Regions from separate parts of the Salipaludibacillus sp. CF4.18 genome, predicted to be linked through region 2. Evidence: riboswitches for the same ligand, from Rfam matches in the RefSeq annotation. Region 2 holds a riboswitch; each other region holds the start of a gene.

Region 1 (11,158 bases), on a different contig from region 2:
GTTACCTGCTTCTACAGAGAAAGCGATCAATGATCTTCATGCAGCAGGACATTACATAGCTATTGCAACGGGTAGGGCACCTTTCATGTTTCCGGAGTTGCGCGAAAAACTGGGCATACATACTTTTATTAGCTTCAACGGACAATATGTGAAAGTAGGAGATGAAGAGATTTTAACGAATCCATTAAATGATACGGAACTTATTCGTTTAACTGAAGCAGCAGTGAATAATGATCACCCTCTAGTATATATGGACCATCTTGATATGAAAGCTAATATACCATATCATGCTAGAATTGAAGAGAGTATCAGTCTTTCATTGAAATTTAAACATCCGGCTTACGATCCCAGTTATTTAAATGGCCGAGATATTTACCAGGCGTTGTTATTTAACACAGCGGAAGAAATGCGTCCATATAAAGAAAGTTTTCAGAAGTTTGACTTTGTGCGCTGGCACGAATTTTCTACAGATGTCGTGCCTAAGGGCGGCTCTAAGGCAAAGGGAATTGAAGCTGTGATGAATCACCTTGGATTTGCTAAAGAGGATGTGTATGCATTTGGAGACGGTCCAAATGATATTGAAATGCTTGACTACGTTGTAAATAGTGTTGCGATGGGTAACGCCGGTGACGCGTTGAAGAAACAGGCTTCGTATGTAACGAAAGACGTTGATGACGATGGTATATTACACGGATTAAAACATTTTGGATTGTTATAGAATAAAAGAAGTAGCTTTATTATTACCTAAGTAACTCGTTATGTTTATGGTTAGAGGTTATGAGCGGTATAGCTGAATATATAAGCGAGAAGCACGGAGGAATGAGCAAGCTGATCTACAAAATGAGCGTGTTTACGTTAGAAATGCGCATTGCAACTTTGAAAAAGTTCACTTTTGCTTTATAATAGGAAAGTGAGCTTTTATAAGAAGAGAACGGCTTTGCCGTTTTTCTTAATTGACTCTGTAGCTCAGCAGGATAGAGCAGCCGCCTCCTAAGCGGCAGGTCGGAGGTTCAAATCCTCTCAGGGTCACCACTACATATATTTAACCCCCTCTAACCTAGGGGTTTTTCTTTTAAAATGGTATTACAGTTTTAGTCAAGTTTACCTATTTAGGCTATATTCTTACGTTTGTATTTGAAATTATTAGAGGGTTTGAATAACTTCAATAGGGAATAGTATAATAATAGAAAAAGGCAAACTATTTTAAAGAATAGGACGCAAAGCTTAGGGTCTAAGGTTTAATAAACTACGATCGCCTGGTTACCAATATAACGAAGTATTTAATATTAAAATTATTGGCTATTCTCCATTGAGAATAGCTATTTCTGTTTTATGGAAGAGAGTCGTTAATATAAAGAAAGTCTGATAAGTTATTAAAAACTTGGGGGTAAAGACGTGTCTTCTAAACAAAGGATATTAAATCAAGTCTCTACATATGAGTTAGCATTTGAGAATTCAAAAGATGCAATTGTTATTGCGGATGCTTTTGGAACAATCATTCATACTAATTCTACCCATCATAAATGTTTTGGTATTCCCAATGATCGAGATCTTTCTCCTATGGAATGGTCGAGCTATTTCGATATATATTATGATGATAGTATTAAACCGATTCCATTAGAAGAAACCCCGTTATTTCGGATAATCGATGGTGATCAAGTAAATGATCTTGAAATTGCCGTCAAAACGAAAAACGATGAAAAAAGAAATTACATCATGAATGGAAATCAAATTTTATCAGAGGATAACGCAGTCATTGGAGCAGTTCTCATAGCTTATGACATTACAGAAAGAAAGCGTTCTGAATTAAAATTAAAAGAAAGTGAATCAAATTATCAAAACATTGTAAAAATGTCCTCAGAAGCGATCGTTATTCACCGAAATAATGAAATTTTATTTGTTAATGATGCTGCAATAAAAATAATAGAAGCTAATAACCAAAAGGATCTTCTCGGTAAATCAATTTTTGATTATCTTATTCCTCATCATCATGAGACGGCTCTTAAAAGAACAAATATTCCGTTAGAGGGAAAGACAGAGGAAGCAACTCAATATAAAGTAACAACGTTAAAGGGTAATACAGTAGATTTAGAGGTTACATTAAAAGAGATCCAATTTAGGGGACAATCGGCTCTTTTATCAATGGGCAAAGATATCACTCAGGAGAAATTAATGACGGAAAACCTGGAGGAAAGTGAAGAACGATATCGTTCTTTGTTTATGAATCATTCGGAGGCCATTTTTACTTTGGACTTAGATGGTAATTTCTATAATGTTAATCCTGCTTGTGAAAAACTATCAGGATATAAATATGAAGAGCTTATTCAACAATCCTTTATACCATTACTCAAAAAAGAACATTTAGAAAAGGTTTTATACCATTTCACTCAATCGTTGCAGGCAACACCACAAAATTATGAATGTTCGATTGTAAATAAACAAGGGGAAGAAATTGATTTAGTGATAACCAATATCCCAATCATTGTTAAAGGAGTAATACAAGGAATATATGGGATATGTAAAGACATTACAGTACAAAAAAGCATGCAAGAAAAGATTGAACATATGGCTTTTCATGATGATTTAACTGGCTTGCCAAATCGAAATTTCCTAAATGAACAGCTAAAAAATACAGTAGTAAACCCGGAATCGGAGCAAAACTTAGCCGTTATTTTTTTAGACCTAGACCGGTTTAAATTTATTAATGATACATTAGGGCATGGAATTGGTGACCAACTATTAATTCAAGTTGCTAAACGAATTAAAGCTATTGTTCGTGGCAAGGACACCGTTGCGAGATTGAGTGGCGACGAGTATGTTATCTTATTAGATAACCCGGATGAAGATGATGCCAATCAAACCGCAGAGAGACTTCTTCAATCCTTTAATGAACCATTTATGATTGATCAACAAGAGGTTTACTCGACTTGCAGTATCGGAATTAGTTCAAGCATAGGAGAAGAGGACGTCAAGAGTCTTCTTGAAAATGCTGACTTAGCGATGTATGCAGCAAAACAACGAGGTCGAAATAATTATCAGGTTTTCACACAAGATATGAATAAGTTGGTTGAACGTAAATTAAAGATTGAGACGAGCTTAAGAAGCGGACTTATAAATAACGAATTTCAGCTTTATTATCAACCACAGAATGATTTAAACACGACTGAAATAATTGGTGCAGAAGTATTGTTACGATGGGAACACCCGAAACTAGGTTTTATCCCTCCGGACGAATTTATTCCAATAGCAGAAGAAACAGGGTTAATAGTTCCTCTTGGCGACTGGGTACTTCAAGAAACATGCAGCCAACTTAGAAAATGGTTGGACGCTGGTCTTCCTCCTATCAGAATTGCTGTTAATATATCATCCGTACAATTAGTTGGAAGTAAACTACCGGAAAAAATACAACAAGTACTACAAGCGAATAATATTGATCCGAAACTTTTATGTGTAGAAATGACAGAGAGTGTGATGCAAAATAAAAGTGAGACACTCCCCATTTTGAAACAGCTAAAAGAATTAGGTGTTTTCATCTCCATAGATGATTTTGGGACAGGTTTCTCTTCACTGAACTATTTGAAAGATCTACCGATCGATGAACTAAAGATAGATAAATCTTTTCTCCAAGATATATTGAAGGACCCTAAAGAAAAAGCGATTGTTAAAAGTATCATTGATTTAGGAAATAATTTGGCGCTGCATGTAATCGTTGAAGGGATAGAAAATGAGGATCAAGTAAAATTACTAAAAGAACTTAATTGCGTTATTGGACAAGGATACTACTTCAATAAGCCTTTACCGAAAGAGGAATTTGAAGCTGCGGTTTTAAAAAGTAATGTTTGCAAGTTTACCTCAAAATAGGAAATAAGAAATAAGAAAAGTTTTCAGCTTTAGAATTACTTTTATTTTTTCCATACTAAAAAGAAGCATTGGAATCGCGGTAATGATTCAATGCTTCTTTTTTAGCTTAAAATGTATTATTTTTGTACTTGATTTGTAGCTGTTGCTTTTTCTACTGTCACGCCATGCGCATCAATCTCAAGTAATTCGATGCGATGCTGCTGATAGTGGCTGCGCAATTGGAGTTTAATTTCGCGGCCATTACCCTTTGGTATGAAAAAGAGTACGATAGGACCTGCTCCGCTAAGTGTAGCGCCGTAAACAGGAAGTTCTTCAGCTAGCTGATTTGCTTTTTCCCATTCAGGAATGGAAGGCATACGGTAAGGAAGGTGGAAAAGATCTTTTCCCATCATTTTGCCTGCCAGTGCCCAATTACCTTGTAATATGGCTGCGACAAGCACATTACTGACGCCGCTTGCTTCAACGGCCTTTTTATAAGAGAAATCCTCTGGCAGAGAGCCACGAGATTCTTTCGTACTTAATTCATATTCAGGTATCACGGCAACAAGATCGATGTCAGGTACGCCAGCTAAGACAATATTAGTTTCGTCTTCTCGATGGCTACCAATAATCATTCCTCCGTATATGGACGGACCAACATTATCAGGGTGTCCTTCTTCGAGACTTGCGAAGCGTGCCTTTTCATCGGATGTGAGTTCTAAATCCAACAATTGGTTTGCAAGCTCAATTCCAGCAACAATCGCGGTGGCACTGCTTCCAAATCCTCGTGCCAGCGGAATGTCACTCTCCATTTCTACTTGAACGGCCGGTAATTCTTTATCGTATTCGCTGGCAATTTTGGCAGCGATTTTATAGACCAGATTATCTTCACCAGAAGGAATACCTTCAAGGTTTTCGGAAACGGTGTGAAAAAACCACTCGTCACTTTTTTTTATACGTAGAGTTAAATATCGATTCAACGCCATTCCCACCGAGTCAAAACCAGGGCCTAGATTTGCTGTACTGGCTGGGACTTTGATGGAAAACAGCTCGTTAAAGTCGGCTGTCATCGTTTTACACGTCCTAACATATGGTCAATTACGACGGATTCTTCATTAGGTAAAGCAGTAGGCTGAACGAGAGAAGAGTCAATAGCGTAATTCGGATCTTTCAGTCCATTTCCTGTTAGAACAGCAACAATACGTGATCCTTTCTTGATTTCTCCTGAATCTAATTGCTTTTTAATTCCGGCAATAGAGGCGCAAGAAGCGGGTTCAGCAAAAACACCTTCTTCACGGGCAAGTAGTTTATAGGCTTCAAGAATTTCACCGTCTGTTACGAAATCAATTTTACCTGATGATTCCTCTGAGGCACGTACAGCTTGTGTCCAGCTGGCAGGATTACCAATGCGGATGGCAGTTGCAGCAGTCTCAGGGTTATCAATGATTCTATTCTGCACAATTGCTGCAGAGCCTTCAGCTTCGAAACCTCTCATTTGTGGTAGGCCAGTTCCTTTTGCTTTGTGATATTCGTTGAATCCCTTCCAATAAGCGGTGATGTTACCGGCATTTCCCACAGGAATCGCTAGCACATCAGGTGCAGCGCCTAATGCATCACAGATTTCAAAAGCTGCTGTTTTTTGACCTTCAATGCGATAAGGATTCACGGAATTTACTAGTGCAATAGGCGACTGCTTCTCAAGGTTACGAACCATTTGCAGAGCATTATCGAAGTTACCGGCGATACTGTAGATCTCAGCACCGTAAACAACAGCCTGGGCAAGTTTCCCCATGGCAATTTTGCCCTCAGGTATAACAACGAGGCATCTCATCTTCGCTTGTGCGGCGTATGCGGCGGCAGCAGCGGAAGTATTCCCGGTAGAAGCGCACATAATTGCTTCACTGCCAGCTTCTTTAGCTTTTGCTACGGCCATTACCATTCCACGGTCCTTAAAGGAACCAGTTGGATTAGCCCCATCATATTTCACGTGAAGTTCAATCCCCCATTTTTCAGAAAGATGTTTCAATGGAAGAAGGGGAGTATTCCCTTCTTGCAAGGAAAGCATGGGTGTATTTTCGTTAACGGGTAAATAAGCTTTGTATTCTTCTAACAAACCTCGCCACATTATTTTCGGTCCCCTTCCACACGGTAGCTGCTTTTCACTTCCACAACAACATCCGCATCGGCTAATTTTTCTAATACTAAATCATAGTTTTTCTTTGAAACAGCGTGAGTAACAACAATAATCTCTGCAAGTTTACCTTGATTTAATGGAAGCTGCAGGATTTTCTCTAAACTTACTTCGTTCTCATGGAACAAGTGTGTAAGTGAAGCGAATGTACCTGAAATATCTTTTGCATGAATACGTAAAAAGTATTTTGCATGAATATCATCGGGGTCTTTCAGCTTCTTTTCAAATTGAGGAAGGATCACACTGTTTCCATTCACTCCGAGACGGTTATTTTTCAAAACAGCAACTAAATCTGATACTACGGCAGTGGCTGTTGGTAATTTACCGGCCCCTGGTCCGTAAAACATCGTTTCTCCAACTGCATCTCCATATACATATACAGCATTGTATTCATCGTCAACAGATGCAAGAGGGTGCTCATGAGGAACGAGTGTTGGTTGAACACTTACTTCTACTTTATCATTAAAGCGATTGGCAATGCCAACGAGCTTCATTGTATAGCCAAGTTGTTCACAAAATGCAAGGTCTTCTCTTGTGACTTCTGTAATACCACGGATAGAAACGTCATCGAGGTCCAGATTCATTGAAAAGCCTAACGTACCTAAAATACTGATTTTTCTAGCCGCATCGATTCCTTCAACGTCTGCAGTTGGATCTGCTTCTGCATAGCCTAACGCTTGGGCTTCCTGGAGAGCTTCTTCGTATCCTCGGCCCTCTTTCGACATTTTTGTAAGAATATAATTCGTTGTACCATTTACAATTCCGATCATTTTACTGATTCTATCAGAGGCAAGTCCTTCTACTAATGTACGAAGAATAGGGATACCTCCAGCAACACTAGCTTCGTAGAATAGATCACACCCTTGTTTATTTGCAAGCTCGAGTAGCTCAGAGCCATGAATAGCCATGAGGTCTTTATTAGCTGTGATAACATTCTTATTATTCTCCAGTGCCTGACGGATGTACCTTCTTGCATCTTCAATTCCGCCCATCACTTCAATGACAGCAACGATCGATGGATCATTCAAAATATCATCTGCATTTAGGGTCAATTGATCGTCATCTATCGTGATCTCTCTTTCTTTATGGAGATTGCTAACGAGCACTATCTTAACCTTTATACTGCAACCTAACTGGTGCTGCAATTTATCCTGGTGATCTCGAATAATTTGAAGGACACCTGTACCAACTGTTCCAAATCCTAACAAGCCTATATTCATTTCCTGTGCCATGATCTATCAACTCCTGTGCTGTCTCTATTTAAAGTACATATGTGTTTGTATAAAGGACATTATAGAGGGGAAATGCCGAGAATACAACCGTTTTGACGAAAATAATAGTAGAAATGCTTTTGATTCAATCCTTCTAGAAAAACAGAAGCGTCATTATTAGTCGATTTAGACAAATGTCCTCCGTTAACAAGGAGTAATTAAAGCTATGGATTTTTCTCCTTCCTTATAATACTTGTCTCACCAAACGGTGGGGAGATAACCCTCACATTGAAAAATGAGCAGAACCATTTGATTGTGAGTGTCAGGGATTACGGATTAGGAATTCCTGATGAAGCATTGGAGAAACTATTTAATAAGTTTCAGAGAATTGATCAAAGTGACCGTAAAAAAATCGTTGGAACCGGATTGGGACTTGCTATCTCAAGAGAAATTGTCGAGAGGCATGAGGGAGAAATGTGGGTGGAATCCAAAGAAGGAGAAGGCTCGACATTCTACTTTAGCATTCCACTCGATTCGGATAATACGATAGATAAGGGTACAGTCATTAAAGGTTCACCAGAAGTTCCTTTGAAAAACGGGGAAACGGTGATGATTATTGAAGATGATACGAGTCTAGCCCTTTTACTATCGGAGGAGTTAAAAGCTAGTGGATTTCGAGTGCTTCATCATTATGATCCGAAAAATGCCTATACTGATATATTGAAGCAACCCCTGGCAGCGGTTGTAGTCGACCTAATGTTAGGAGACGATATGGATGGCTGGGAACTTATCAAACAACTAAAGGAAAACGAAGATACGGTGCAATTACCAATCATTATTTCCTCTGCCTTGGACAAGTCAGTTGAAAAGGTGGAAAGGTTCCAAGTGAATGAGTATCTGACAAAGCCATATCCACCTAAGGATCTTTCTAAAACACTGTTAAATTTTATCCAATCAAAAGAAGGCAAAGATGGAGAAATCTTATTTCCGGAAGAAGAGTAGAGCAACTCAGGAGTTAATATATAGGACTTTGACTTTTACTGATCTATAGTTGATAATAGGCTTACTTATCTAATTTTCAGTACGAGCGAATTCCCATTTTTCATAGAAGGAGGTGAATACAGATGATGTTCGAAATATCCCATGATTTAGTGCCAGCTCTCATAACGATAAGTTTATATATGACATTTGCGGGTGCGCATCTTTTACATTTTATGGTTCAAGAGTCCGGTGCAGCCAATCGTCATATGTCACAAAAGAAACTAAGTGTATGTGAACAATTAAGCGGTTCGGAAAACCTAATGGCTGATCACAATGTGAAACGGCGTACGTGGATAACCAGAATCATGAAACGAAAAGAAGGTCCTGAGGATGATTCCGATTATTTGTCCTTCTCGAATCCAAGCAAACAACCAATTCGAGGAGGTATATTATTGTGGAAGAAAGATCTGTATTCACCCGTTTTTCAAAATATAGCAAACTCATTATAATAACTTTGATGGTTTTAATGGTAGCGACTGGTTGCCAGGTAAATATGGACCCAATTAGTGCTGACACATCAGGGGTATTTAATCACTATATTATTTTCCCTTTTTCGTTTTCTATCAAGTTCCTGGCAGATGCTTTCAGTGGGAACTATGGTTTATCGATAGTGTTTATGACACTCTTGCTTCGTATGGTACTCATGCCACTTATGATGAGACAGCAGAAAACACAGCTTGCTTCTAGGGCAAAGATGGCCGTGATCCAGCCTGAGATGAATGAAATAAAAGAAAAATACAAAGAGAAAAAGTCATCAGAAGACCAGCAAAAAATGCAAAAAGAAATGATGGCCCTTTATCAAAAGCACAGTTTTAATCCTATTACTTCTATGGGATGCTTGCCGATGCTTATTCAGTTCCCGATATTAATCGGCTTTTACTATGCGATTATGAGGACACCTGAGATCGCTCAACACAGCTTTTTATGGTTCAATCTGGGAGAACCGGATGGGATTTTGCCATTTCTGGCGGGGATCGTATATTTCATCCAATTTAGAGTTTCTCAAATCGGGATGGATCAGAAACAGCAAAAACAAATGGCGATGCTTGGATATATTACACCTGTTTTGATGGGAGTTTTCTCTTTTTCTGTCGCTGCAGCAATGCCTTTATACTGGACAATTGGTGGTCTGTTCTTGATCTTCCAAACGGCTTTGTTCAAATGGATGTACCGTGAAAAACAGCTTGCGTTAAATACAGCGTTAGGTAATAAATAAGAAAAACGGCATAGCCGTCTTTTGTTAAGTACAGCGTCTGCTTCAACCACCCTCATTACGAGTAGCACCTACGTAGTACGTGTAGGTGCTACTCGTAATGAGGGTGGTTTTCCCTTGATACTTGCGGTGTGAAGGTAGCTGCTAATTTTATAAGTCACCTTATAAAAAAGAGGTGTCAAAGGTACAATACCTTATGACACCACTTTTTCTGTGAAAACAAATGTTAGTTAACGATGATCAATTTTTTCCGGGTACATATCGTGGTTCATTAAACGGTGCTCGGCCATGTTTTCGTATTTGGTGCCGGGCTTTCCGTAATTCACATATGGGTCAATCGAGATACCGCCACGTGGAGTGAACTTTCCCCATATTTCGATATATCGTGGATCCATCAGTTCAACCAAATCATTGACCATTTTATTCATACAATCTTCGTGGAAGTCTCCGTGATTGCGAAAACTGAATAAATAAAGCTTTAACGACTTACTTTCAACCATTTTTTTATCGGGAATATAGCTAATATATATTGTTGCAAAGTCCGGTTGACCTGTTATTGGACAAAGACTCGTGAACTCTGGACAATTAAACTTCACAAAATAATCACGTTGAGGATGACGGTTTTCGAATTCCTCGAGTATCGTCGGATCATAATTCATTTTGTATTCGACATTCATATTACCCAGTAGGCTGACTTCTTTTTCTCGGTTATGAGACATAAGTTGATCCCTCCGTTTCAGTGACTTGGTCTTTTTTGTTGAGCCACTTCACTGTCATATAAACAAATGGTGTATCTGCTAAAGCAATCACTAATTTTACAAGGTATTGTGTCACGATCATAAATACCAAGGCTCCTAAGGGCATCGTTCCCGCAAAAGCGATTGTAACGAAGATTGTGGAATCTAATAACTGACTGGCAGAGGTGCTGGCGTTATTACGAAGCCATAAGTGTTTGCCATTCGTTGCTTGTTTGAGTTTATGAAATAAATGGACATCGAATAGTTGAGATAAAAAATAAGCAATAAGAGAAGCCGCAACTACTCTTGGAACAGCGCCTATAATCATTTCAAATTCCGACTGCATTCCCCAAAACTCAGCTGGCGGTAGTTGGACAGCACCAAAGAAGAACACTAGCATCATAAGGTTTGTGAATAACCCAATCAGGACAACTTTCTTCGCAGTACTTTTACCGAAAACTTCTGAAATGGAGTCTGTAATTAAAAACGTTAATGGATAAGTTAACAGTCCCGCAGTTAATACGACAGATCCAACGGTAAATAGTTTCACCGATACCACATTTGACACGAACAACGCCGTAAAGAAAATCCCAACGAGTAAAATGAGCTTATCTTGTTTATTCAAGGCAAACACCTCTTTTATTAAAGACAGAGTTACCTAGAGTAAATGGCGTGCAAAAAAGACAGGCAGTGTCATCCTGACTCTCGTTTAAAACGACAATATTATTTTCCATCTTATTCAGCTCCTAGTTTTTGTTTTTATAGCGGAGGATGGTTGCGAACTCCGCTCAATCGTCTACTTTAGCACATTTTACACCTAAAAGTAAGTAGGAAGTTTTTAGTAAAGTCGTCCACCTAGGCTTCATAGGTGTTGGTTTATTTCTTTTTTATATAATTTTCGTTATGATATGTTAGGACATACTAG
Region 2 (11,158 bases):
GGCTCATTAAAGTGGCCAGCAAATTAGTGAAGTCTGGACGATCGCTTTACTTTAAATTATCTTCGAGTTTCGTTTATCAAGATTTCTTTTGGAAAGTACTTCGGCGAATCCAAGACCTAAATCTAGAGTGAAACATCTTGATACCAGTATTTAAAAATTCAGTCTCAGACCAAGGGAGTAGTCTGTCCAAAAACTCACCTATTTTTAAAGATCTGTTTTAAGCACGTCAAAATAGCGGAATCAACATGGTTATTCTCAATGGAACTGGAAAAATGTATAACTTCGGTTAAAATTATGGTTTAACTAGGAAGTATCAATAATTCAGGAATAACTAGGTTATTTACTCGGGGAATTAAAACCTATGGTGTTTTACCCCGCGATTTAACTGAGTTAGAAAAAAATCATGGGGCAACGAGATGGACTTTACGATACCTCTTTGAGCGAATGGTGAAACTTGATAAGTACTTAAGAGAGCAAATCTATTATGACCATGGATCACCAGATAATGAGATTGTTGTTTTTGATAAATGGCTCTCCACGAACTCTCATCTAGAACCATGCAAGTTAGACCCAAGATATATTAAACTTTATAGTGTAAAATTTGATGAAAGAAAAGTGACTTTAAAAGTACTAGGTGAAATAATAGGAGTAACACCAGAACGAGCGAGACAGATTCTTAAATCTCGAGACCGTAAACTTAGAGATTATACTCTAAAAATTTTCCTCGGCTAGCTCAAGCTATAAAAGAGGTATGTGACTTACCTATTAATGGTCAGATTAGGAATGATACTTTCTATTACTATTTACTAAACAAGGTTTTAATCCAAATTAAGTGAGGGTCTCTTTTATACGTCAACGAAAGAAAGTGCAATAGGGTGCTGTAACGCCTGAAAAAGAGATGAAATATACTTGGTCTGCCGCTCATCAAAGGAATAGCAAATAGGATGACACCTTGCTCGCTGCAGGTACTGAAGAAAGAGACAACTATGACAGAATGCTGGCTTATGTTTATCTTGGTGATGAAACGAAACGATAAAAGAAATGCTTTTAGGTGAAGGGCTAGCAGCTACAGCCTGTCAACTGGTTTGTAGGAAAATGATGTAACTCCTCATCTACGTAAATCCTGTTTCAAGTTAAAAAGAATATCTTGGGTAATTCTTGATCTATATAATTTTTGACAATACGATCCTAGGAACGAATAGCTTGTCCGATATCGATAAGTATTCCATCTGATTGGTTTCCTGTTTTTTATTGCGTTTTCTTTCACTAAAAAAGGATAACCACAGTCCCTATAATCTGAAATTTCTTTTTGCTCGCGGGGGATTTTACGTAAAAGGAATTATTTTAATTTATTGGTAAATCATTAAATTCCGAAATTTGTCATATTATAATAAAATAAATATTATTAAAAACTTTTGTATCAGGTCTTTAGTAAGGTGATTAAAAAATGTAAAATGAAAAAGGCAAACATTCAGAAATGGGTGGACGCAAAACTAGAGGAGCTAAAACCATAAGGTCATGCCAGCCCGCTGGAATAGGGGAGATTTAGGAATAGTTTCTCCAGCCGACTTTATTCCCATTGCTGAAGAAACAGGCTTAATCATTCCAATTTACCAATGGGTGTTAAGGGAGGCTTGTAAACAACAAAAACAATGGTTAAGTGAAGGATATCCACTAAAAACAGTTTCCGTGAATCTGTTTGTTCAGCAATTTTATCAAGGTAATTTAGTATCCAAGGTTACCCAAATATTAAGGGAAACAGAGTTGGATCCACATTATTTAATCCTTGAAAATTATGGAAAAAACCGATGTCGCCATTCGTAAGTTGAAACAACTAAAAGACATGGGGGTTTAGTGTTTAAAATAAATAAGTTGTCTTCTTATATTGGAATGGCTATAATGATAAACGGGTAAATATTCCCATAAAGTATAACTTCGGATAATAGCAAAACTATCGAAAGGTAGGGACGCAAAACTATGGGCCTAAAGGCAAATAAGCTATGGTAGCCGAGTTACCGCAGAAGGAAGACGGATATGATTTAATATATCCCAACCTCTTTAGGTCGTTTTTTAAATCAATAGAGAACGTTAAGGTGGAGGTGAGCAAATGAATTCTTTAATGGGACAAAGTTATGAAAGGTTAAATGAGGCTTCTAAAAGTATGCTTGAATTAGTTAGTGAGTATATTGGCACAAATACCTTTTGTGTAACACAAATAACCGACAAGCATCATTCTATTCTGACCCATGTATTCAATCGAAATAAAGTTTTATTCGATGCAGGAACCACTTTATTTCTCGAAGATGCTTACTGAAATATTATCCTTCAAAGTGGACGTGATCCACTTATCATAAATGATACAAGTTATCACCCGATAGCATGTAATCTCATTCCTACACAAAGCTTGGGTATTAAGAGCTTTTTAGGCGTTCCAATTGTTCTAAGTAATGGAACAGTATTTGGGAATTTATGTGCTATGGATACTGAACCCTATACATTTACAGAAAAGGAAACAAGATTTTTAAAAACGATGGCTATATTTTTGGTTTATACAATTGAATTAGATATCATTGCACATCAAGATCAATTAACAGGTTTAAATAATAGGGAATTTATAACGCAATATATAAATACATTACCAATGGAAACCGAAGTTACCATTCTATTTATAGATGTAGATGGTTTTAAATCAGTTAATGATACCTATGGACATAAAGACGGCGATAGTGTTTTGATTCAGATTGCCGAGCGGATAAATGAGTGTGTTAGATCACAAGATATACTCTGTCGATACGGTGGAGATGAATTCGTCATATTATCACAAGGCGATGATAATACCCAATATTCTCAATCTCTTTCAGAATCGATTATTAATCAGTTTGGCAAACCTTTCATAGTTAAAGGTGACGAAATAGCATTATCCGTAAGTATTGGTATTAGTATAGAAGCAAGTAAAAACAGGAATATTGAACAATTGGTAGAACAGGCGGACCATGCTATGTATTACTCGAAAAATAATGGGAATAATCGCTATTCTTATTTCAATAAAACTGGCGAATAGATTTCTTTCTGACATTCTTCTTTTCACTGTGTAGAAATTTTTTGCACCGTTAAAAATAGAATTCAGTAAAGACAGGCGGAGAATAATATATGTAGGGTTTATGTAATGCTAGAATTAGAATCGGGAACGTGCCATTGGTATGTCTTCTCGGTTTTTTTTATAAAAAGAATGAGATTTTGAGATATAAGCGTTTAATGTTATTTAAATATGGGTAAAAGGTAATAAGAAAAGTATGAGGAAAAAGGACTAAAGTAATTTATTCTGGTTTTAAAGTGACTTTCAACAATAAACAAAGTCCTATAAAGTAAAACAATAGACAGTGGGGGGATCTCGTGGCTAAAAATATTAAACTTATAGAAAAAGTAAGTAGGAACCAAATTGAAGTAATTTCAAGAATAGTTGTGCTGTCACAAAAAATAAGGGCATTAATAAGTGATATTGGTATTGAAGATTGCCTTGAATCAATGGTAATTGATGAAGTTGTAAATAATGAAACAACTACAGATTACTTTATAAGAAAAGTATAGAGGGGTATAATCGTCTTGGCAGAAGACTTGGAAAGGTTAAATTTAATGAAATTGTAATTGTAATTATAAAATAGTTGCTGTTTCTTATATGAAAATTACAATAGCGAGACGAAGGTTTAGTGAAGTAATTCAGCCTTCCGTTTTTTATTTCCAATAAACAATGAATAAAAGCTCGATAGGAACTAAAAGCTGATGTCTTCCTGTAACTCTCCCTTACAATTTGAACTAAGTCCTATTATCTGTAACAGACTTTCACAATGAAAGGGAAGCGGAGGCAGGTTATGTACTCAATTTTATGGCTACCTTCTTCAAGAATTGATTGATTATGAAGAGAAATGATATTTTTTGTAGAAATGTATAGATAAGAGAATTTATTTTAAAAACATTCGATGATGCTATAGAGGTGATGAGATCCACGAAGCTACAAATGGGAGGTACGTAAATGCCGTCAAAGTCGCTTGAAAATAAATTAGATATGATCCAAATATTAGAAAATATGTCTGAAGCTTGTTATTTTTTAAATTCCGATTGGGAATTTGAATTTATTAATAAGGCAGCTGAACCGTATTTAAAGGTAGAAGAACTATTTTTTGAAAGGACAAAAGAAGAACTTATTGGGACAAGTGTTTGGGATGTTTCATCTAAATACATAGATACAGAAATGTACACCATTTACCATAAAGCATATGAAGAACAAAAACCCCAAGTATTTGAGATAATATCTGAATTTTCAAAACGTTGGTTCGAAGTAAAACTGTTTCCTAATATAAACGGGATATTTGTCACTTTTAGTGACATCACAGATAGGAAAGAACGTGAAAAGCAAAAGCAACGCTATGAAAAATTAAATCTTATCGGAGTAATGGCAGCAGGTGTTGCCCATGAAGTAAGGAATCCAATGACTAGTGTTAAAGGTTTTTTGCAGTTGATGGCTGAAAACGAAGAACTTGAAAAACAAAAACCTATATTTGATTTGATGATTGATGAGGTCAACCGTGTGAACGATATCCTTACTGAATTTCTTGATATAGCGAAGGATAAACCTGAAAAATTGGAGGAGTGTAATTTAAATGAATTAATAAAATCCGTCCTTCCATTGCTAGAAACAAGAGCTCTAAAAGAAGGTAAATTGGTTGACTTACATTTGAGTAATATCGCAGACTTACTTATTGACAAAAACGAAATTCGACAGCTTCTTTTGAACTTGATTAATAACTCCTTAGATGCCATGAATGCAGGAAAAAAAGTTCGAATTATGACGTATGAAGAGAATAATAAGATGGTTTTATCCATTATGGATGAAGGAAAAGGAATACCCTCTGACATCATAGAGGATATTGCAACCCCTTTTGTTACTACTAAAGATAAAGGAACAGGTTTAGGAATACCCATTTGTTTTTCCATTGCCAAGAGAAATAATGCCAAAATCGATTATACATCGAGTCCTGAAGGAACGACATTTAATATCCGTTTCTCCAAATAGTCTTTCTATCTTCCTCTTGCAATAAGGGAGAGGTTTAAAGATGTAAGCTGTTGCTGCTCTTATTTGAAAAAAAGAGAGATGGAAATCCATTAAAATTTTGTGTTGCATTTGGTTCATAATGTGGAGTTGAAAAAAGTAGAATTAACTAGCTAAGTGATTTTATTTTATCGTATTTATTCAAGTAAATATCAAGTTCTTGGCTACATTTAATAGTGGGTGAGTGAGACCCCTTAAATGACCAGTATTTATCATGCGGCTACGGTAACTTGATTTTATATTCTAACTTATCCATAGGTTTCTCTTGAGTTGCCATGACTTCCTCCTAAAGAAAATGGGGTGGCGTTACCTCCTGCGACTCCAGTACCTCCCAAAGCTGATCTCAATGATATTCCAGCAGGTGCTCGATTTCAAGATGCGGCTGTCTCTGCCGCAACATCAGCTGAAATAGCTCTAGGTCTAGTTATTTGTAGCCAAATTATGGGGCAATCCATCAGAGAAGATATTGCGATGATGTTTGGTCAGTTTCATACAGATAAAGCAGCACTAGGCTCCAAATTTTTGAAGTTAAACAAAGAAAAAGGTTGGTTAATTCCACCACCATTACACCACAGCAAAGTGGATGATGAATAATGAGGATTTACCTGCTCTTTTGGGCAGGATATAAAATTTATTAGATAAGAAAAACCTAGCTCGGGCGGTTTTCCCATGCTAGGTTTTTCTTATCTAATATTACTGGGATATAGAGTCCCTTTTATATTTAATTTGTTATTGTAAGACGTCTCTAGGCAAAAAAAATTATTTCGTTCCCGTAATCGGGCGCGATTGTTTAATGAGCGTCTCTTTTTCTTCTTCATCTAACTGGTGCGTTAGCGCAAGAACCATCATTCCTGTTAAGGCGCTATGGGGGAGTATAGTAAGGTTATTGAACTATTTCAAACCTCCAACTTTTATAATTTATCTTTTATTTTTGGGGATAATATATGAAGAATGGAGGTTTTTATAATGAATAATACACATGATACGAGGTTAACATCTGCTGAGATGACAAGTCTTTGGACCCAATACACAAATGATACGGCTTCTAAGCAGATATTGACTTATTTTTTAAGTCATGTTGAGGATGAAGATGTTCGTTTGGTTTTAAAAAAGGCTTTAGAAGCTGCTGAGAATCATCTTGATTTTCTTGTGGGTTTATTTGAGAATGAGGGGTTTCCGATACCTGTTGGTTTTACGGATAAGGATGTGAATGTAGGAGCACCACGGTTGTTCACTGATACTTATTACTTGTTCTACCTTAACCATATGTCGATCCTGGGGATGGGAGCGGGTTCGCTTGCCATTAGTACAAATAGTCGAACAGATATTGTTGAGTTTTTTCAAAAAATACTCATGGATGCGATGAACTTACATTGTTTCATTAAAAAATTGACGTTAGAAAAAGGAATCCATAATCGTCCTCCGTATATTCCAATGCCAAAAGAAGTGTCATTTGTGACAGATCAAGATTATTTAGGCAATATGTTTGGAAAACAAAGAACGATTAACACCATAGAAATGACCCATGTTTTTATTAACGTTCAAACGAACGCCATTGGAAAGAGTTTAATGACCGCTTTTGCACAAACGTGTGATTTGGCTGAGGTAAGACAATATATTCTGAGAGGAAAAGCAATAGCCGAGAAACATATTTCAATTTTCGGTAAAATTCTCCAATCTAACGACATTCCCGTACCAAGTCCCTGGGATACGGCGGTTACAGATTCAACGGTTGCTCCTTTCTCAGATAAACTGATGTTGTTTCATGTAATATCTATGATTGCTGCTGGAATTGGAAATTACGGAGTTGCGATGGCAGGAAGTCCAAGAAAAGATATTGGATTAAAATATGGTCGATTACTGATGGAAATCTCGTTTTATGCCGAGGATGGAGCAAATTTGATGATCAAAAATGCCTGGATGGAAGAACCTCCACAAGCACCAGACCGTGATCAATTGACAAAGAAGTAGGGATTCATTTGGAGAAAAAATCAGAAGCCTTGTTATGGAGTATTGCTCTTCCAGGGTTTGCTCAATTGCTCAATAAAAACTATGTGAAAGGATTTCTGTTTATTTTTTTAGAGTTTCTTGTGAATGTCCAAGCTAATTTTAACGAAGTGATTGTGTTAAGTTTTCTAGGGGATATTCAAACAGCGATAGAGAGAACCAATTATCAATGGTTATTGTTTTATCCATGTCTCTATTTTTTTGCCATGTGGGATGCGTTTAAAGATGCAGGAGGAGAAAAAGAGGAATATTCTTTTCTTCCGTTTGTGTTTGCGGTTTATTTTGTCACGGTTGGCTTGATTTATTCTTCAAAAGTAACGATATTTGGTGTGTTACTCGGAGCTCTATGGCTTCCGATACTCGCCATGGCTCCTGGATTACTGGTTGGCTTTTTGATACGAATCGTCGTACTTAATGTTCAGAGAGGATAATTTATCTTCTCTGAATATCTTTTAGAGTAGCGGTGTCTATCAAAGGAGATAAGATATTATAAAATCATATTCTTGTTCAACTGAGCATTCGATAGCTCAACAAGCTCTCGCTTCTGTTGTGGGGTATTGATTAAAAAACGTTATCGATAAGAATGTCAATCACAAAATCCTTAAAGCTGGTTATGCAATCTCGCTGTTACATAGTTTGTGAAAATATGTACATAAACAAACGGGACAGCGTTAGTTGAAGAAGCCTAAAACAATAAAAGATAAAACGAGCTTGGAATCCCAAGCTCGTTTCTTTTGTGAATTAATTGTGATTTCTAGTGTGAACATATTATGATTCAGTTTGTCTCTTCATGGGTCTGACGGTGTGAGTTTAATTGATACGGGTGCAGTATTAGGAACATGCTTTTCTGTCATTGGAGCTAGTATAGGTTTTGCTTATATTGGGGTCCTATTTTTCGGGGCTTATTAGGGCAATAAACTGGATTTCTCTTGGTTTTTATCGTTAATTTCATTTATTATAAAGTAATCCTTAAGCAGAAGAAAGCATTAAAAAGTAGGGAATTAGAAATATTTTTAGTCATAGAATGTCCAATAGAATTAGTTGAGAAAGTCGAAAAAATTCTTTGGTACCACTTTTCTTTGGGCGTCTCACACGTTATATGAATATCTTGCTAACAAACGAATAGTGAGCAAGTTCCAAAAAACTAACACCTTATAGTAGCCACAAATGAAAATTTTGTTTATAAAAGCAATTTGCCATTTTTACACTCCTGAATGTCTTTATATAATTAAATGTAGATAGATAAACATAATCTTAATTGTAGATTAATCTGGATAAATGGAAGTACGATGCTTGAAAGCTAAAAGTCGAACTGCATAACATCCCCTTGGTAGGTTATTGGATAATTCAATATTTTGTTCAAGGATATTTGCTATGGGGTGAAAAAGGAGAGCGGGGTCATTCTTAATAGTCAACAGAAGAGTGAAAGTGAATAAAAAGTATTTGTTCGGAGTTGCTTCTATACTGATCGTAAATCACAGACTAAAAACTTCGACGTTTCATTTAAATTTGGCGTGTAAAGAAACTCCAAGTTCCCGTGAAATGATTGAAATTGTGATGCTTGGCGAAAAGCAATGGCTTCTTTTTTACCAATAGTAAAGGAGACGTGGTCATGATAGCGGCCGAAGGTTCGATAGTCTTTGATGGAAATTTCCCCACTATGAAAGATGGGCATGGGGTTCCCCATTCCAAATGGTTCTAGTATAGCTAGGTCATCAAATAGATTCTTCGGAAACCTCGCAATGGAAAACTGATGTTCATAATTAATAATTGATTTAATGAGTGTCTCCTTAACTGCTGATAATTGAATGGCTATTGAAAATTTTCTTACTTTATCCATGTCGATATTTAATCCAGCAGCCGCTTGGTGGCCACCATAACTTTTCAAATAAGTTGAACATCGTTGGATCGTATTCACAATAGAAAATTCGGAGTTTTGCACGCTTCTAGCCGATCCTTTCCCGTTAAGTGATATAACAATAGCGGGTTTATGATAGTTTTCCGTAATTCTTGCTGCAAGGATACCGATTAATCCCTCATGAAAATCACCCCATACAACAATAAGTTCATCTAAAAAAAGATAGTGATCTTTCACCATGGAATCCGCCTTCATAAACTGTTCTTCTACCATCGCCTTGCGCTTTTTGTTTAACTCAATTAAAGCGTAAATTTCTACTGTTTTGGTGTTTTCCTGTATAAAAAGCTGAGCGGCAACATTGGGATTATCAATGCGGCCGCAAGAATTCAAAATCGGTGCAATTTGAAAAGAAAGGGTTGTACTGTCGATACGGGATAGCTTTAAACAGTGAAACAGTTTCTTCAACATTGGCTCTGGTCCCGTATCCATTTTATAAATCCCAGACTTGGCCATGATTCGATTTTCTCCAATGAGGGGCATCATATCAGCAACCGTTCCTAAGGCTGTCAGTTCGATAAATTTCCAAAGGTGTTTTTCCCAATTCAGTTTTGCCGCTAAGAAGAGGGCATGGACCACTTTAAAAGCCACACCAACACCAGCTAAATGAGGAAAGGGATAGGTATTATCACTTCTTTTAGGATTGATAAAGGCATGACATGTAGGGTGTTTTCCTAACACTTCATGATGATCGGTGACAATCACTTCTATCCCTTCTTGTTTTGCTTGTTCCATGGCCTCATGAGCACTTGTTCCGTTATCCACTGTAATTAATAGCGTTACACCGTCATGCGAAAGACGTTTCACCGCTTCAGCCGACAAACCATATCCCTCTGATCTTAAAGGTAATTGGACATTCACGTTCGCCCCGAAAAAACGTAATCCTCTGTAGAGGACCACAGATGATGTAATACCATCCGCATCATAATCTCCAAATATCATAATTTTTTCCTTCCGCTTCATACCTTGAATGATCCGACAGACAGCTTTTCTCATGTCGTTTAATAAAAAGGGGTCGTGTAAATTTTCAATCGAAGGATAAAAAAACTCACTGATCACCTCTTCATTTTTTAACCCTTTTGCGCAAAGCACCTTCATCACTATGGGATCGATATTAAATTGCCTGGCAAGATAATGGATCAAATGCTCGTCTTGTATCGTTTGAATCGTCGTTTTTTTCCATTCTCTCATCTATTGGTACTCCTTATTTGTGTAATACCACGTAAATTCCTCGCCTACGTATGGTGTGTTCCGTAAATAATCCCTTAGAACAGAGGTGGCAACGTATGTCCCATAATAATCATAAAAGTAGTTCTTTAGATGCCCCAGCCCCTTCTCTTGTTTCTTCCATTGGCAAAGGATTGACCATTCGCTTGTTGGAATGGGAAAAGGACCCCTGATGGACGTTTCATTAGCGTGTATAGAGTAATACAACTGAAAAGATTGTGTCGGGGATAAGGTTAGGATGGAATCCTGAAAAAAAACCACGCCCTTTTTCTTATATCCTTGTAATTCCTTTTTCAGTAATAAGATCCCATTGTTCCTGTACGGATCTAGTTCCATCAACTGTGAAAGGCTCACTTTCAATCACTTCATCTCCTTTTTATAGTTATCTTTCATAGAAGAGTTGCGTAAATGCATCATTACCTGTTTCGGTAATATATATTCAATTTTTTGCCATTTTTAATAATGGATTATTATGGAAAACACTGTAATAGTAACGGAATGGAGAGAGAGAAATGTATCTTGATAGAGTAAGAAAAGTGTTAAAAAGTTTTGATGAGAATAATAAACGTATATATATAAAAGAATTGCAAAAAATCATGCGATTAAAACGAAAGGATACAGTTAAATATAAGGAAGCAGAGAAGATGTTAGATCGTTTCATAGCTAGAAAGAATATTGTTGCCGAATCGTTAGAATCTTTGCTTCTGGCTTTAGATAATTTTTCTAGTGAAGGAGCACTAACGGTCTTGAAGGGGAAAGGGGCTACTAATCAAATAAGTTGGAAAGATAAATGGTGTACCTTTATAAGAGCTTATAGGTGGCCTGAAGAAATCGAAAACCATTTTGATGATAAATTAGTTGTAGATGAGACCATCAAAACATTTAAGAATACAACAAATTTC
Region 3 (11,158 bases), on a different contig from region 2:
TACCCGAGATGTTAACTGATAATCGAAAACTCGGATACCCTTGAGATGATAACGCTCTCACATCTTCACAAGCTCTTCGTAAAACCCATTCTCCAATTGGATTGATTAACCCTGTTTCTTCTGCTATGTTAATAAAGTCATTTGGAGGTATTGTCCCCAAAGTTTGATGCTCCCACCTAATAAGAGCTTCCAAGCCAATAATTTCATTATTAATTAAATCAACCTGTGGCTGATAATATAAGACAAATTCATTCAATTTAACCGCCTGGCGAAGTTCATTTTTTATAATTAGTTGTTTAGATAGATCCGTGTTAATAGAAGGCTTATAAAATACAATTGAGCTTTCTCCTTTGCTTTTGGCCCTTTTCATAGCAATCTCAGCATTTTTCACCAATGAATCAACATACACACCATCATCAGGGTAACAACTTATACCGATACTGAGTGTGACCAGAAATTCGTGGTTTTCTGCTTTAAATGGACTAGTTAAGCTATCCAATGCTTTGTCAATAAACGTATGTATGTCTCTTTGTGTTTGAAAAGGAATGACACAAATGAATTTATCGCTATTCCAACGACCTATAGTACAATTTTCACCTAAACAGTGAGATATTCTTTTGGCTATATCTTTCAATACAAAATCTCCGAATTCATAGCCTCCGATACTGTTAATGACACTAAAACGATCAACATCTAAGAACACAACAGCTAAACAAGATTGCTTTTCCATAGATTGATACAATAAATCTTTTAAGTTGCTTTTAAGTTGAGTGGAATTAGGTAACCCCGTCACAGGATCTACATGACTGATTTCTTCTATCTCGGGGCTTTTATAATCAATAACAATCCCGGCCAAACGAACGAAGGGCTCAAGCCTTTTCATATCCATTGAATCTGGACTTCTCCTAGCTGAAAAGTAAATGGCAAATGTCCCCACCATTTTCTTATTTGGCGTGAAGATGGGAAGCGACCAACATGCTTTAAGTCCACTTTCTAAAGCTACTATTTTATAGTTCTCCCATAAAGGACTAGTTTTTATGCTCGAAACAATGACAGTTTCTTTCCGAAAGGCAGCAGTCCCACAAGAGCCTTCTTTTGGTCCCACTTGAATAGTTTCAATAAACTTTATGTACTTCTTTGGAAGATTTGGTCCAACACCGTGGTTTAGCACACCTTGTTTCCTGTTTAAAAGAAGGATAGAGCCTATCGAACCAGATATCTGTTCTTCTAACATAATCACCAATTCTTCAAGTATAGGGGAAATCCGGATGTTGTTGGCAAGCATTTCTAAGATTCGATTTTGACCAGTAAAGATAATTTCTTTTTGCCATTTTTGCCTTGTACTCTTTCTCATGGGCACCATCCCCTCTTCCATATTTAAACAAAAAAGCACACCCCGAATGACACAGGATGTGTTGTCCTGAAACGGTAACTGGCTGACTTTGCTTTTGCTTTAGCCCCTATAGCTTTGCGTCACTATGTTTCCATAGCTTTGCTATTATCATTTCAATATGTGCAATAATTTTATTCCAAAAGTATTGTTTTGTATAATATAACATAAAAACTGACATAAACAAACAAAATATGACATAAGGTTTTGCTTTATAAAATTATATGTAACTACTCCACCGCAATCTGTCCTAAATTTGCGATGAGAATAGCATGAGGGATAATACTGCCAGTAAGTTTCATAATCAAGCTACATTAATGAATATGATTTACTTTCGATTATGCGTAAACTTCACTTTTAACTAAATAGATTTTGCTCCTCTAGAGTCTCGAACACCATACCGACTTGATCTTTGACAGATATTTGAGAACCTTCAACGTCTGCAAAATCTCCTTCCAAGAAACTTGTAAGCGTTTCTTTGATATCAGCTGTTCTTTCATCGGACCTACTCATGATATATAAGACGTGAGCTAATTTTTTCTGATTTACTAATCCAATATTTTTCTTTATGTTAAAACGAGACAATCTGCCGAGGAGGTACAATTCTCTCCCACATTCTTCTATTAAGAATGCGCCCTTTTCTGATTTGGGTAAAAACTCAAATACCCCATTTAGAATTAATTCATTATTTTGTCCACCTTGGTTAGTAGATTCCCTGAGCTTTGCCATTGCCTGGTCTACCTTTCCAGCTAATATTAGACGAATCGTATCATTACCTATTCTCTTAGATAATATTTTTTGAGAACGACTAAGAGAGACTTCTATTGCGTTCTTAGTCGTATTGAACTCGACAGCTGCATTATCCTTATCGAATTTTGTTTTTAGAAGAAATCGTAGTTTTTCCTTTGCATTTTTCTGCTTAAGCCAGCTTAATGAATTAACGTAAGTGACAATCTCCATTAATGCATTGAATTTTTGATGTTCTAAGGCTCTTGCCTCTTCATCAACCACGATTTTTAAGTTTTCTTGAGTTTCATGAACTGCTTTCTCTAGCTCCATTAAAATTTTCATTATTAAAGGCACCTCCTATCGGTTTTTATTGAAACTGTCTAAATCTATTTTGATTGCTACAAATAGTTCGTCAAAGTTAAATTCTCTATCAGCAAATAGATTTGCCGCTTGTTTTGTATATGAAAAGCATGGATCATCAAAAACTCTAAAACTTTCAATAAAATTGAGTTTAAGACTATCGCGCTTGCCATAGCTCGAGTTAGTTTTATCCCTTACATTGATGATTCTTTCAAATTTCTGGTCCGAAGTTAATTCAGCATCACCACATTCTGAAATAGACTCATTATACAAGTCCATTAGAAACGCTCTCTTAATATTACGAAAGCCAGACCTCGTTCTAAACAACTCTATTATGCGTTTTACTTCATCTGCAGAAGTGCTATTGCTAATATTGTCAAAGATATCCTCGCCTATTTTTGATAACATTTCCTTTTTAAATCGATGTTTAGACGTTCGATATGCTGAATCGCTCATTTGGCTTTTTGGCTTTCTAGTACGATTCAAAAACCAATCTTTATCAGATATCTTCACGTATAAAAGTATTTCTTCCATTCCATTCAATCTTTGCAGCCATAGATCTTTATCTTCTTCACTATAATTCTCCTTTTTCTCTCCATACTTTGAAAAGACTCGTGTAAACGCTGCTTCTAGTATTTCCTCTAAATCCATGATAATCATTCCTTTCTATTTTTTGACTACACTGTTGCGTTTCTTTGAGTAAAGTCTTATGAGAACACCAAAAACAAACATTATGAACTACCTTCAACACATACTTAGGGATTATTACAACAAGTACTTAGGATTATAATTACTTATTATTTGTTTTATTGTGAAACCTTAGAAGTACAAGCGTAAAATCATCTAAATAGAGAAAGGTTATGCTTTTTACTAAGGAAAATCCTCAACCTATACCCTAATAAACATATTTATTGTCTTGTTTCAATTGCAAAAATGGATACTTGTGCGTGATAGAATTTAGCTTGTCTGATGTTGATAATTCCCATCGATACTCTATGCTACTGGCTATTAAATGGTTGTTTCAATGAAGGAAGAAGAACTGTGGGAGATTGCTTTTGGAACTAGACTAAGATCAACTTATGTTTAAGCAAGTTAATATAACTATCTCTGAATTGTTTAACGCGTAGAGATTAATAGTAGTGATATCAGCTAATTCCCTTGGAAGTGAGGTTAAGTAAGCAAAATAAATTATTATAGGTTTTATATCCTCAACTATCAGATAATTAATACGCTGCTCTCAGTTTCCAGAAAGAAGCTATCTTGAAGTTTGAGCTTGAAATGTAACACCTAATCGGTGTCTTTTTAGTTTTGTCACAGGGACGTTACTGATTCTTGAACTACAGACATTTCTTGTAACAGCTGATGCCTGTTTTTCTGGCTTGGCAACGGATACGTTACTAAATCTAAGGATTCCAATGATTTTTGTAACGCTTATTCTTTAATTTTATAGCTATGAAACATACGCGCTACAAGATTTGATCCTACCTTGTAACGCTAGGAAACTTTTTTCTTATTTCGTAACGGGGGCGTTATAATATATTCTACTTATACTCACCCTATAAAGCCTATACCCCACAGACATTTCATCTCTCCTGTTTGTCTACAGAAAAATCATACTTTGGTTAGAACTCGATAAATCACTCACATACAGGGATTAAAGTGACGTTTTCTTTGATACCTGCCTTTGGCTTGGTATGAGTATGAGGACAGAAAAATAGCGAGGTGTCGATTGGCACCTCGCTTCCTTGCATCCATATAGTACTCTCCTGCAACTAAACATTGTTGCTTTACCACCTTACATTACATATTGTTATACTTTTCTGCTCTTATTTTCCGCATTAAAGTTGCATGTTGTCTGTTTTCTTTTTTAGTAACTAATTCTAAGTTTTCAGGTCGATTATCATCATTATCTAAGTTTCTATGATTAATGTCGTAATCCTTTCCATCAATTGCATTTTCAATTATTTTTTGTCCCCAGAACAAGACTGCCATAATTTGATGGTCTTTAAGATATATATTATTTTGCCTTATATTACCCTTAGGCAAATGAAAACCTCTGCAGTTATTTTTACTTACCTCCTTTTTATTGTTTCTCAACCAATATGTCTCGGATGTAGAGAATTCTCCGTCACCGTATACTAACCTTACATTGTTGGAATTATACTCTATTAAATAAATACTCCCTTCCCTTATTTCATAAAAGTATTTATTATTATTATATCGATAAATTTCACCTGCATTTCGATCTACAAGAAAAGAACACCCATCAGAAAATGTATGGAACACCCCGCCTAAGAGCCTCTTCTTACTTTTTCGCATTCTTGCTAAATACCTCTGCTTTTCGTTCCAATAATTTTTAATAGCGACATCCGTACTATCTTCATCTTCGATTGGCTTCCACGGAATTCGCCAATGTTCAGCTACTTCACTGTCCGTCAGTTCAATATCATCTTCAAGCAAATACTTGTCTACTTCATATTGCTCTAAATTAATTGCATCATTGTTTAAGTCAATCTGATTATTTCCCATATATAAAACCTCCAATTTTTTATTGCCTGCTGAAAGAGAAACTTTCAAGATCAGGCTCTTGAACAGTCTGATACGATCCATGCTGACTGTAATTTATTTGTAGGTACTCCATAACCTTTGGATTTGATAAAAATTCTTGAATGAAATCAAATAGATTATGCTCCTCCACCAAACCCTTTAATTTTTTGATCATATATTCAGACCCCGTTAGAGCAACTATCAAGACTTTTCTAATATCTACACCTTCATATATAAAAAATTCATCTTGTAGATGTCCGAACTCTACTACCAACCTGTTGAAATCAAAGTCATAATCTAGCTCAAACACTACTTTATCAATAGTATCTTTGGTGAAAAATACTGCCTCTGAAACGCCCTTATAACCTGCTTCAAAATCTGAGTTATTTAAAATGCTTAAGTCTCTTTTCCCCATTCTCTTCTCTTCATTAACACTGCAAGTATAAGCATATGCCTGAAGGTTGATAGTATCGTGGGTCTTTCCTTCTAAATCTTTGACGAATGCCTCTGATAACCAACGTCTTGTATTATCGTTAGAAAAATTAGCGTTCTCCAACGCTTTAAAACTACTAGCATTTAATTCCTCAAATGAATAATTAACACTGAATGTGATCATCATTATCCTCCTCCTTACATCTTGCTTCTCCTAAAGAATCAACTTTATTAAGAGAATTCCTTTACATTGTTGTAGAACTTGTACAATGGAATATTCAGCTCTTCTGCTGCTTCTTTTGCCTTTAAACTTCCAGACTTGTACTTTATGAAAACTAGGTAGAAGTTCTCTGGGTATGTCGAAGGGCGACCTACTCGTCTCGACCAATTGTTATCTTTCTGAAAAACATCTTCAAATTCCAATAGTGTTTCTAAAGAATGGAACCCCTCTTCGCTAAGAAATAATTCTTCATCGTACGTCTTGTCTAACAATATCAAGTTCAGAACTTCATCTCTTGCATACTTTAAAAAGTCATACATCTCTTGAATGTTACTACTGATGTTAAATAAGCTATGCAAGACCACTGTATCGCCTTGTTTAACAAGTTTTAAGAGCCTGTAATACTGGCTGAAGTCACATCTTCCTGAGCTGTCTATCAAGTCGAAAAAGATCTCGTCTGCATCTTGTGCTAGTCCCTTGAAAAACGTTAGTGATTGATACTTACTTATTGCAATGTAAGCGTATTTTGCCATTTTACATTCACCCCCTCATGCTTCCGAATAAAAGTAGCTTAAATTCAACAACTAATTTTTATACATACATATTCACCTGTCCCTGTTTGGTATTTAAACCATATTTTTTATAAAATCCTAACTACTTATTAGTTAAATTATACCGTATTTCCATAGGTAATAATACTCAATTTCTAAAAAATACTTAATTATTTTCCACTGATTTAACATTGATATAACAACGTTTTAGACAACATAAACCAACTCGAAACGTAAGGCGATTCACTAGACTTGTCATCAATGAAATACTCCCCATAGGACAGGAATAACCCCCTAGTATTAGACGCCACTACAAAGCATTTAAACGACATAAAATACATGAATATTATACGACACTTATATTTATGTGATATCCAAAAATACCCAAACTACTTTAAGTGGATAAAGAAATGAAACTCTTGCTTCCGGTACAACTGCTTATCATTGTTTAATACCAAGTGGCGATGGATGAACATAAATCTACAAAAGTACAATAAGAAAATGACCCTCCTATAGAAAAGAGGGTCTAACACATATTACAACTCATCATCATGTGGTTCTTCTGGAAGTAGCCATTCAGGTATCTCGAAGTTTACCCATATGTACTCTTTTTCCTTTCTACCACTGACTGAACTTGGAATGGTGACCAATCCAATAAAGTGTTTGTAAAATCCATTCTTTTTATTGAGAGCTTTATACAAATCATTGTCATAACCACTTAAGATAACTTTATTGTTCGTAGTTAATAAATTATCTATCAAAGTTTTTTGGTCTTCTAATGTAAAAGGGTGCAAGTAACCATAGGTTTCTTTTGTTTGCTCCGTTTGACCACCTTTCGTTTTTTCTGTTTTAACATAGGGAGGATCAAACCAACTTATTATATCGTCACGATGAGTGTGTTTGTAGAATTGTTCTTTGTAATCTCCGCAGGTAATATCAACCTCGTCAAGTATTTCTTCTAAATGATACAATTTATCCAGACTCTTAGGAGGGATACCATTAAAAGTATTAGTCAAACAAAATATTTGTCTGTCGGCCGCTCGGCTGTATTTAGATACAATATAAGTTAATGCTGCTGATTCCACTTGAGGTGTCTCTTCATTTAGTCGCGCAATATTTGCATCGTTAAATTCCTCTTCTGAAGTATAGTAATCTGCCATCAACCAAATTGCTTCTATTAATTCGTCTGTTTCATATGGGTCTTGAAGACATCTGAAAAGGTTGATGACCCCTATATCAATCTCATTTGCTAACTTAAAATCCAACTCTCTCTCTGGATCAAGGTGTAGGAATAACCTACACCCTCCCATAAAGTAATCTGCCGCTCCAACTAATTCGTATTCTTCTATTGCACCCTCTATTATTTCGCAAATAATTTCAATTATTTGTGACTTACCTCCGAGTGTTGCTAAAGGATCTGAGGATTTTAATCTCTTTGGCATTATTTACCTCCTTCTGATAGTGATAAATTAATGTCAAAAATAAAGACAGTGGCCTTTTTTCCGTTTTTACTCTTACCGTAATTACGAACTTTGGAAAGCTTCCCATCATCTTTATCAGCATGCATAACCCCCATTATTATAAAATCTTTTAAGACATCATGGTAGGCATTATCAGACCTGATGATAACTAATAGGTGTCTTAATTCACCCGTTATTATTGCTATTGGGTAATGACCGTCTTTACCTAACTCTTGATCATCCAATATACAACCTTTATGCTTATATTTGTCAAAAATACCACTGCTTTTTGTTGGGAAGTCATGTGGGTTATTCTTATAGCAATCTACCATTATTTTATAATATGAACTTACACTTACACCAATCGTTATGTCACTCGCTACTATACTTCTAATATCTTCGACTTGAATTACCTTCTCCCGTTGATTAAATATTGCATCCTCTATACAGTTCGATATAACCTTTAAATAATTAGGGCGAATTTTACCAATTTGTCCTAGTTTTTTTTGTAGTTTTTTAGATAAAACAGTATCTTCAAGGTCTTGCTTGAAAAAAATGACCGACTGTCCCTCAGCTAAACTTGTTAGCCTCACCGCATAATTAATTTCGTCTGTTATGTTGTTATAACCTTTCAATACCTCTATTACCCAATATTTTTGAACTTCTTTTTCTCCCTTAACGTTATTACCGTTACCTTCAATAACTATTGCTGTTTTTTCTAAACTCTCTACTAATTTCTCTAAGTTAAATATTGTATTATCTTCCATTTTTAAAACGCCTCCCATATAGGTTTTTTAGTTTGATAAACCTATATGGCATCTCACGTGCAATCTTAGAAAAACATTAGCCTTGGTCAAAATCCTTGAATCTTGCCTCAGAAAACAAAATCAGCTGAACAATTTACTCCATCTCCTCATGATTTAAAAACCAAGACCCGAAATTAATAATTCATGTGCGTAAAAGTTATTAAATGTCGCTCACTTTTAATTTCATATGAGTGATGATAAACTGACAAGTCAAATTACAATCACCATTTCTATTTGTCATATTAAATGTGAATTATATTCTCCTAAAAGAAAAATTCTCTAAATATGGAAATTGAAATCTCTGCATTATCATTTGGTTGCTCGGTTGCTCGATTATCATTTAGTAGATAAAGGTTGGCATTACGTCTTTGAAATAAACCCTCTTAAAAAACTTTTACCACCCTTAACCTTACTTACATCTAATTGTTCATCTCCTCTGGCAACTTATAAAATGTGCTTCAAACGACTTAATTTGCTCATCTTGCTCAATTTAACAGTCAAGACCCCATGCCTATTTATGAATTTTGAATCTCGTGGGTCATTCTGTAATTCATCTCACGACAAAAAAACTCAGAACCCCTCACTTTCAAGTCCTAAGTTGAAAATCTAAAGTCTTCCTTATGTAGATTGCATTAATCGTCTGATTAATTTTATTTTAAAAAGTGAGGATGACACCGCTCTCTGGAAAATGGTTGCTCGGTTGCTCGGTGCTTATACGTTTGGAATGAGTGTTCTTGTTGATAGTGGGGGATGCATTACATTTGAGGATGACACTGGAAGGAGATGAAGGATGGCTAAACAGATAGATCTCGCTTAAATACTTGAATTGATTTAGGGTAATAGGAATTGATTCAATGGTTGTTGATTTTTTATCTTCATTTGTTCTCTATATTATAATCATTCTCCTTATTCATTTGATAAATTTTTTTAGGTTGATCATCAATTTTATTATATATTGCAGTTAGTGAGAACAAAAAATAAAGCTCCATTTTAATCCCACCTTCCTCAAGTCCTATTGATCCTTTTCATGCAATCGAAGATCAATTAATACCCATATAAATAGTTCTATACTTTTCAATAATGTCAGAGACTTCTTCGTAGTCACATATCGCTTCGATAAATATATGACCTTGTACTTCTCGCAGGTCATATATCTTTACTTCCACAGGCAAGCCACGATCTATATACCATTCTTCTACCTCCGCTAATAAAACATAAAACATCTTCAATTGCGGTTTGTTGAATGACCAAGGTACAGGCTCACAGAAATATTCCTGTTCCGAATCCGAAAACTCAGCACTGATTGGGTTTACCCAAGGAAAACGTAGCCTGATTACACTTTCTGTGATTATACTTGGTATTTGTTCTAGCATTTGAGACCAGCTCCTTTTACTTAAACGGAATATAACATCGGTACTATTATTCTATAATCTCTAAAATTTGTTGTCCTTCAGGCCTGAGTTTAGGTGATAAATCATTTTAAACTATTTTTACAGTACATAGTCCCTCAATACCTATCATTGAAAATAGGCTTTGTATCTAAGTTACGGTGAACTTTCCAGTCATCAAATCTATTTGCCTCGTTAATTAACAACATCTCAAATTGATCATAAAACTCTATACCATAACGTTCTAGTATCTCTTCCATGTCAGGTCTTCGTCTATCAGGCGTACGCATCGTTCTTTAGATATCAATTCTTTCATTAATCATACCTCCTAGCTTGTCCTTAATTATAAAACTATTGTTCCTTTATATTTTTTTATTTGATAGCCCAATAAATCATATACTCTACCAATAGTTTCTTTTTCATGATCAAGAAACCTCATCAGCCCATCGCCATCTATTGTTAAACCAGGCCCTAAGACTTTCATCTGTTTATCAAAATCTGAGCTGAAAGGTCTTGATTTCACATTCGCTATGTTTACATATAGAGGCTTGTTATAGCCATAGTCTTTCGTGTCAGACAATAAAGATAGTCCATTATCAAAAATAGGGCATAAACTGAAACCTGTGTTTTTATTGTGAAGTAGGGCGATGTTATCTAAATGTCTATCCTCATTTAGAATAAATGCATCGAATGTGATTAAGGTACGTAAATAATCTGTTAAATCTATACCTGTGATGGTATAAACCTTATCGATAATGAAACTAATTTTGTACTCTGTAGATTTCTTCCGATTTTCGATGACATCAATACTTATGTTTGATTTGGTTAATAATCTGTGTATTGTTATTAATTCACTTCCTTTAGGAATCAAATTCCTTGAATAAGAGCTTCGATGTCTTTTAGAATCATCATCAGTAGCACTACACAAGCCATAATCAACGTACATTGATTTATCTAACGAAGAATAATTCAAAACAGCAGATGCGACCCATTCGGCTATATCTTCGTACCCAAAATCATTTGCCTTGAACCAGTAGCCATTTTTATACCATTTTATTTGGTTTCCTTTACTTGCAACACTTGTGCTAATTCTATCAATAGAAGAAAATCTAATCTCTGATCTTGAGATCGCCATATGCAATGTCCTCCTCATTGAAACGTATCCAAGTGAAGTCATCAAACTGTAATCCATGCGTTTTTTTAACAATGGCTATAGTACTATAATGCTCTAACCCTAAATCTGTCAGTAATTGATTACAATTTCTTCTTTCTTTA

Evidence for each region. A riboswitch is a leader RNA that binds a small molecule or an ion and turns the genes downstream of it on or off. The one in region 2 is predicted to bind cyclic di-GMP.
Region 1: it holds a riboswitch for cyclic di-GMP, as region 2 does, so the genes downstream of both, ACHABW_RS14210 (EAL domain-containing protein) here and ACHABW_RS02830 (hypothetical protein) in region 2, are expected to answer to the same signal.
Region 3: it holds a riboswitch for cyclic di-GMP, as region 2 does, so the genes downstream of both, ACHABW_RS07985 (sensor domain-containing phosphodiesterase) here and ACHABW_RS02830 (hypothetical protein) in region 2, are expected to answer to the same signal.

Annotation. Positions count from the first base shown of each region.
Region 1 covers NZ_JBIMEV010000022.1:58,660-69,817, reverse strand. Annotated here, with positions in the region: gene ACHABW_RS14220 (Cof-type HAD-IIB family hydrolase) at 1-718, shown strand, start outside; tRNA gene ACHABW_RS14215 (tRNA-Arg) at 956-1,032, shown strand; cyclic di-GMP riboswitch class I at 1,183-1,268, shown strand; gene ACHABW_RS14210 (EAL domain-containing protein) at 1,396-3,861, shown strand; gene thrB (homoserine kinase) at 3,978-4,910, opposite strand; gene thrC (threonine synthase) at 4,907-5,965, opposite strand; gene ACHABW_RS14195 (homoserine dehydrogenase) at 5,965-7,263, opposite strand; gene ACHABW_RS14190 (hybrid sensor histidine kinase/response regulator) at 7,489-8,244, shown strand; gene ACHABW_RS14185 (hypothetical protein) at 8,367-8,732, shown strand; gene yidC (membrane protein insertase YidC) at 8,678-9,499, shown strand; gene queF (preQ(1) synthase) at 9,727-10,215, opposite strand; gene ACHABW_RS14170 (queuosine precursor transporter) at 10,205-10,858, opposite strand.
Region 2 covers NZ_JBIMEV010000002.1:185,621-196,778, forward strand. Annotated here, with positions in the region: partial or broken gene ACHABW_RS02820 (transposase) at 1-131, shown strand, start outside; cyclic di-GMP riboswitch class I at 1,453-1,537, shown strand; gene ACHABW_RS02825 (EAL domain-containing protein) at 1,519-1,824, shown strand; cyclic di-GMP riboswitch class I at 1,935-2,020, shown strand; gene ACHABW_RS02830 (hypothetical protein) at 2,108-2,314, shown strand; gene ACHABW_RS02835 (sensor domain-containing diguanylate cyclase) at 2,321-3,061, shown strand; gene ACHABW_RS02840 (hypothetical protein) at 3,394-3,588, shown strand; gene ACHABW_RS02845 (ATP-binding protein) at 4,031-5,071, shown strand; partial or broken gene ACHABW_RS02850 (Spo0E family sporulation regulatory protein-aspartic acid phosphatase) at 5,217-5,294, opposite strand; partial or broken gene ACHABW_RS02855 (DUF3231 family protein) at 5,396-5,701, shown strand; gene ACHABW_RS02860 (DUF3231 family protein) at 6,074-7,078, shown strand; gene ACHABW_RS02865 (hypothetical protein) at 7,087-7,545, shown strand; gene recJ (single-stranded-DNA-specific exonuclease RecJ) at 8,574-10,220, opposite strand; gene ACHABW_RS02875 (hypothetical protein) at 10,769-11,158, shown strand, end outside.
Region 3 covers NZ_JBIMEV010000009.1:1,805-12,962, forward strand. Annotated here, with positions in the region: gene ACHABW_RS07985 (sensor domain-containing phosphodiesterase) at 1-1,354, opposite strand, end outside; cyclic di-GMP riboswitch class I at 1,425-1,507, opposite strand; gene ACHABW_RS07990 (hypothetical protein) at 1,748-2,461, opposite strand; gene ACHABW_RS07995 (hypothetical protein) at 2,477-3,130, opposite strand; gene ACHABW_RS08000 (HNH endonuclease) at 4,280-5,008, opposite strand; gene ACHABW_RS08005 (hypothetical protein) at 5,028-5,645, opposite strand; gene ACHABW_RS08010 (hypothetical protein) at 5,690-6,211, opposite strand; gene ACHABW_RS08015 (DNA adenine methylase) at 6,766-7,671, opposite strand; gene ACHABW_RS08020 (hypothetical protein) at 7,671-8,456, opposite strand; gene ACHABW_RS08025 (hypothetical protein) at 9,536-9,868, opposite strand; gene ACHABW_RS08030 (hypothetical protein) at 10,227-11,018, opposite strand; gene ACHABW_RS08035 (hypothetical protein) at 10,993-11,158, opposite strand, start outside.